One region of the Sporacetigenium mesophilum DSM 16796 genome, then DNA from elsewhere that is predicted to be linked to it. Evidence: riboswitches for the same ligand, from Rfam matches in the RefSeq annotation. Region 1 holds a riboswitch; the other holds the start of a gene.
The links. Region 1 has a riboswitch for glycine ahead of BS62_RS08260 (GrdX family protein). Riboswitches for the same ligand answer to the same signal wherever they lie in the genome.
Positions count from the first base shown of each region.

Region 2: another riboswitch for glycine. It lies ahead of gcvT (glycine cleavage system aminomethyltransferase GcvT); the one in region 1 lies ahead of BS62_RS08260 (GrdX family protein).

Region 1 is NZ_JCANUR010000008.1:49,942-53,370, reverse strand. Features, by position in the region: gene trxB (thioredoxin-disulfide reductase) at 1-763, opposite strand, end outside; gene BS62_RS08260 (GrdX family protein) at 784-1,158, opposite strand; glycine riboswitch at 1,250-1,352, opposite strand; gene BS62_RS08255 (DegV family protein) at 1,639-2,484, opposite strand; gene trmL (tRNA (uridine(34)/cytosine(34)/5-carboxymethylaminomethyluridine(34)-2'-O)-methyltransferase TrmL) at 2,572-3,042, opposite strand; gene BS62_RS08245 (DUF362 domain-containing protein) at 3,054-3,429, opposite strand, start outside.
Region 2 is NZ_JCANUR010000001.1:178,845-182,273, reverse strand. Features, by position in the region: gene gcvPA (aminomethyl-transferring glycine dehydrogenase subunit GcvPA) at 1-367, opposite strand, end outside; gene gcvH (glycine cleavage system protein GcvH) at 369-752, opposite strand; gene gcvT (glycine cleavage system aminomethyltransferase GcvT) at 809-1,915, opposite strand; glycine riboswitch at 1,979-2,059, opposite strand; glycine riboswitch at 2,063-2,161, opposite strand; gene lplA (lipoate--protein ligase) at 2,363-3,343, shown strand; gene BS62_RS00895 (hypothetical protein) at 3,421-3,429, opposite strand, start outside.

The sequences.
Region 1 (3,429 bases):
TTCCTTTAAATAAACTAGTTTGTGGTAAGAATCCTACAAATACAAATACTCCCATTGTTCCATCTTCTTCATCAGCTTGATATTCAAATACCTCACCAGTTTTAGTGTTTTCAAATACTACAGACTCTAGTATCCCATCGCCTTTTACTTCTTTAACAACTGTATCTAATAAGAATTCTACTTTAGAGTTTCTTTTAGCTTTTTCTTCTATAGACTTTGCACATCTAAACTCATTTCTTCTATGTACTATTGTTACTTTTCTGGCGAACTTAGTTAAGTACATTCCTTCTTCAATTGCAGTATCTCCACCACCTATTACAAATACTTCAAAGTCTGTGAAGAAATCTGCATCACAAGTTGCACAATATGATACACCCTTACCTGTTAGCTCTTTTTCTCCTGGAACTCCTAACTTTCTTGGACTAGCACCAGTAGCTATTATTATAGATTTAGCTCTATATTCCCCTTTTTCTCCTTTTAAAACCTTTATATCTGATTCTAGATCTGTGTCTAGTATAGTATCTTTTATCATTTCTGCTCCAAATTCTTTGCATTGCTCAACCATTCTAGCGATTAAGCTTGGACCTGTAGCATCTGGTATAGAACCTGGGTAATTTGCAACTTCATCAGTTGTAACTATTTGACCACCTGTTTTATCTTTTTCTATTATTAGAGTCTTCATTTTAGCTCTTGCTCCATAAAGACCTGATGCTAAACCTGCTGGGCCCGCACCTATTATTATTACATCATATACATTTTGCATCTCCATAAGCCCTCCTCCTTTTATATTACATACTCAATTCTTTCTATTGTGTTTTTGAATATATCAAAGTCTACTACTTGGAAGTCCTCTATTATATTCAGAGGCCATTTTGGTGTATCAAAATTCCCTCTGAATTTTGTAGCCGTACTTAAAGCTTCTTCTATCAACATCACAGAATTAATATCTAAGTCCTTATCATGCTTTAATATTATAGTCCTATATGGTGTTTCATTCGGTTTTACACTTCCGTAAAGTGGATGAGATAGTAGCCTGTATCCAGAGTGTATGTAATCTCTACATATTTTAAGTATACCTATATAATCTTCCTCTAAAAACTCAATATCTTTATTTAAATTACTATCTCTAACAAGAGGATTATTTGTTAATACTTTCACCTAAAACACCTCGCTTCTCCTTAAGTTGTCTTCAATAAAAAAACAGGGAAAACAAATTCCCAATTTGTTTTCCCTGTTTATTCCAGGGTTCTGTCCAGATATAGTCCTTTTGCCTGAGAATTTCACTTAATTTCTTGGGAGAAATTTAAGTTTGTCCCTTCGGCGGCCCTTAGGCTCTCTTCTATATCCTTCTATCAGACTGTTTTCGCTTTTCTATACCATAATTATACAATTTTTAATTTTTTTATTCAATACAATTTTGTTAATTTTTTATTTTTTTTTGTATTTTAAAACCTACAATCTATTCTATTATAATAATTCAATATTTATGACTAAATTAAATTATCTTTTCACACTTATGATATAATTTCGCCTTTTTAATATAATCTCCTTCTTAAAATAATAAATATCTTTTCGACAAATATATATATTATAAACATAATAAATGAACCTTATAATATATATTATAAGGTTCATTTATTATTCTTTTATATAAAATATACCCATTACTCCAGGACCTGCGTGAGTTCCTATAGACGTTCCTACATCTACCACGACTATATCTTTTGGATTTATCTCTTTTTGTATAATTTCCTTTAATTTTTCTAGCTCTTCTTGGTTGTCTCCATGGCCAATACCAATTGTTTTATCACTAAGGCTTGTTCCTCCTCTTTCTTTAACTAGCTCTATAATTTTGGAGATAACATTTCTTTTTCCTCTAACTTGAGCTATGTTTGTAACCAATCCATCTTTCACTTCTAAAATAGGTTTTATGTTTAACATAGTCCCTATTGCAGCCTTAGTAGAAGATATTCGACCACCCTTTTGTAGATATTCTAGCGTATCTACAGAAAATATAACATTCATTTTATCTCTCATTATTTTTAGTTCATTTAATATATCTTCTATATTTTTTCCTTCTTTAGCCATTTTTGCAGCTTGAACAACCTGCATACCAGCACCATAAGAAAAACTCATAGTATCAAAAGTGTATATCTCTCCATCAATATCGTTTTTAGCCATAATTCCGGATTGATACGTTCCCGATGCTACAGATGATCCACCAATGTATAATACAGTTTTTCCATATTTTACATGTTTATCGAAGACCTCTTTGAATTGGATGTATGTAGCTTGAGAAGTTTTTGGTATAACTTTTTCAGTTCTAAGTTTTGTATAAAATTCATTTATGGATATATCTATTCCATCTTTATATTCTTGTCCATCAATTATAATAGTTAGAGGAACGATATCTATATCGTATTCACCTATTAAAGTTTTTGGTATGTCTGATAAACTATCACATACAACTTTTATATTACTCATTGTGTAATCTCCCTCTATATATTAATTATTTACTCATATTATATATATTCAATATTTAATTTATTACTCCTTGGTAATTCTACACTATTATCTCATACCAGGATAATCTAGTTGTCTTAATGCTTCATATACTACTATGGCTACTGAGTTAGATAAATTCAGAGACCTAGCTCTCTCAATATTTAGCATAGGTATTCTTATACAAGTGTCTAAATTTGCTTTTATTAAGTCTTCAGGAAGTCCTTTGGTTTCTTTTCCAAATACTAAAAAACAATTATCTTCATACTCCACATCTGAATGAGTTTGTTTTACCTTAGTAGTACCATAAAAAAATTTTCCTTCTGGATTTTTTTGTTTTAATTCATCAAAGCTATCATAGTATTGTATATCTACTAAGTCTAAATAATCTAGACCTGATCTTTTTAAATATTTGTCATCCATAGAAAACCCTAATGGTCTAACTAAGTGAAGTTTAGATTTAGTTGCTGCACAAGTTCTTATTATGTTTCCTGTATTTTGAGGTATTTCAGGTTCTACAAGTACTATATTTAAAGCCATATTATCACTCCTTATTTTATGTGTCTAAATACAAAAGGTCTTTTTACATCAATTGCTTTTTTGGGGCACAGTTCATGACAACAATAACATCTTATACAAGAATTTAAATTTATATTAGGCCCTTTATCATTCATATATATAGTTTTAGCAGGACAAACTCTTGCGCATTCTCCACACTTAACGCAATCCTCATATCTTATTGCAGGTTTTGGAGTAAAGAATAAAGTTATATATTGTTCAAATACTTTAGGCATTTTTCCTTTAAAAAAGTTTATATTTCTATTTTTAGGAATTTTATAATCTTTTATTATTTTATCTTCAAGCTTTTCACCAACTATAATTATATCAGAGAAATCCTCTTTTAAAAGTTTTCTTTCTAAACTTCGT
Region 2 (3,429 bases), on a different contig from region 1:
CTGCAATCATTGTCTGATATTCAAAAATTACTTGAAGGGTACCTTGGCTTATTTCTGGTTGGTAAGGAGTATAAGCAGTGTAAAATTCTGATCGCGATGTAATATGCCTTACAACTGAAGGTATATAATGGTCATATGAACCTGCTCCAAGAAAACAAACTAAATCTTCATTATTTAGATTTTTATTTGAAATATCTTTTATTTCCTTGCTTACTTCAAGTTCTGACATTGGCCCATTAATATCTAGTCTTCTGTTTAATTTTACATTTTCAGGAATATCAATAAACAATTCTTCAACATTATTTATTCCAATACTTTCAAGCATCTTTTTTCGTTCTAAATCAGTATTAGGTATATAAGGAAACATATTATGCCTCCTTGCTACAAAACTCTTCGTAATCATTTGCTGATAATAAATCCTCTAGCTGAGATTTGTCTGATATTTCAACAACAATCATCCAATTTTTAAAAGCATCTTCATTTACCAGCTCAGGATTATCTTCTAAAGCTTCGTTTACTTCAACTACTACACCATCAATTGGAATAAATAAATCAGAAGCTGCCTTAACTGACTCTACAGCACCAAATGTATCATTAGCACTTAATTCTGTATCTAGTTCAGGTAATTCAACATAAACAATACTTCCCAGAGCATGTTGAGCAAAATCAGTAATTCCAATATAAGCTTTATCTCCATCTACCTTTACCCATTCGTGGTCCTTGCTATAAAGTAATCCTTCTAAAATTTTCATAATTAATCCCCCTATAGTTTATTCTTAATAAAAAATTTATTAATTTGTAACTTGCTTTATTCTTTATAATTTTTTTTGTAGAATTTCTTATTAATAACTTCAGCTTTTACAGGTTTATTTCTAATTAAAATATCTATTTCAGTTCCTAAATCAGCATACTTAGAATCTATAAGAGCTAGACCTATATTTTTTTTAAGAGTTGGTGAAAAATAACCAGTAGTTACAACTCCAATATTCTCACCATTAAATTCAACTGAGTAACCATGTCTTGGAATTCCTCTTCCCTTTAATTCAAAACCAACAAGCTTTCTATTTAACCCGTCATTCTTTTGTTTTATAAGAGCCTCTCTACCTATAAAGCTCTCTTTATTTAGTTTTACAAAATATCCTAATCCTGCTTCTAATGGCGTTATATCTTTTGATATCTCATTTCCATATAAAGGCAGAGCTACTTCAAATCTCAATGTATCTCTACAACCTAATCCCGCTGGCTTAATGCCATAAGGCTTTCCTGTCTCTAATATACTATCCCAAATTTTTTCAATGTACTGATTTTCAGTATAAATTTCAAATCCATCTTCCCCTGTATAACCTGTTCTTGAAACAAGGCATTTGACTCCATCAATTAATACATCTCTTTTGCAGTAAAAAAACTTTATTTCATCTAAATTAAAATCTGTTAAATTTTGAAGTATTTCTTGAGCTTTTGGTCCTTGAATTGCAACTTCAGAAACTTCACTAGAAATATTTACAACTTCAACTTCATAACTTTCTTTATTATTGATCATCCATTCAAAATCTTTTTCTATATTTCCAGCGTTAATAACTAAATAGTAATGATCTTCATCAAATTTATAAACCAAAAGATCATCAACTATTCCACCATCTTCATAACACATAAATGTATATATTACCTGGTTGTCTACAAGCAAACCTATGTCATTTGTAACTAAGTTTTGAACATATTTAAATGCATCTCTACCCTTTACTTCTACCTCTCCCATATGTGATACATCGAATAACCCAGCATTGTTTCTCACTGCTTCATGTTCTTCAATTATGCCCTCATACTGTACCGGCATAAGCCATCCAGCAAATTCTATAATCTTTCCCCCATACTTATTATGTGCATCATATAGTGTAGTTTTTTTTACATTATCCATTAATACACCCCCTTTATAAATTAAAAAGAGATATGAAAGCATAAGTAATATACGCCTTCATATCTCTGTATATTTACCTGAAAGCTTTGGTAAAACTTTTAAACTTACCTTTCTTCTTCGGCGCCCTAACGGGACTTTCCAGAGTATCATCAATTAACAGTCCCTTTGCCTGAAAGATTCTAAATTAATCGGCATTAATTTATTGCTTCTTCGGCTACCCTAATGGATATCTCCCGCTAATATCGTCTGATAATATTAAATTTTCTAAAATTTTCCTTTATGTTGTTATTATACTATAGTATTTACAAAAAAGTACCTTAATTAATATCTTAACAAGTGTAATATTAGCTACTTATAGATGCTATCTTTTAAGATAATAATATACTGTTGAATTCTAATAATATATCTGATAGTATTTAATAAAATAAATAATCAAGGGGGATAAATATGCTATTTATTGATAATAATCTCACAAATCCTAATTTTAATTTAGCAGCGGAGGAATACATATTAAAAAACTTTAATGAAGATGTTTTTATGTTATGGAGAAATGATCCTTCAATTATTGTGGGTAAAAATCAAAATACATTGTCAGAAATAAATTATGACTATGTTAAAGAAAAGTCTATACCTGTAGTTAGAAGGTTAACAGGGGGAGGAGCCGTATTTCACGACTTAGGAAATTTAAACTTTACTTTTATATCAACAGATGATGCTAAAAGCTTTAATAATTTTAGAAAGTTTACCCAGCCTATTATAGATATACTAAAAGAATTATCTGTAGACGCTGAATTTTCTGGAAGAAACGACTTAACCATATCAGGCAAGAAATTCTCAGGAAATGCTCAATGCAATTATAAAAACAAAGTTATGCATCATGGTACTTTATTATTTACTTCAGTAATAACAGATATCTCTTCTGCTCTAAAGGTAAAGCCATCTAAATTTGAAGGAAAAGGCGTAAAGTCAGTAGCAAGTAGGGTAACAAATATTAGTGAACATCTAAAAAGCCCTTTAACCATATTAGAATTTAAAGATATGATTATGAAACATATATCCCAAACAAATACTGATTATAAAATTTATAAATTCTCAGAAGATGATTTAAATAACATAAAAAAGTTATACGATGAAAAATACAATACTTGGGAGTGGAATTTTGGAAACTCACCTAAATACACCCTAATGAATGAATTAAAGTATGCAGGTGGAAATATAGAATTTTATTTAAATGTTGAAAAGGGAATAATAACTGATATTAAAGTATGCGGAGACTTTTTCGGAAAGTCTAATGTCTCTGATATTGAAACTTTACTAATAGGAACAAAACATAATGAGGAAGAAATAAAATCTATATTATCAAATATTGACATTGACGATTATATGGCTGGCGCTACAATAGAAGACATTGTTAATGGATTAATATAAAAATTAAAAAAGAGCCTTCATTTATATAATGTAGGGCTCTTTTTAAGTAATATCTAATCTTTTAATATCGCTAATGTCTATTTCCA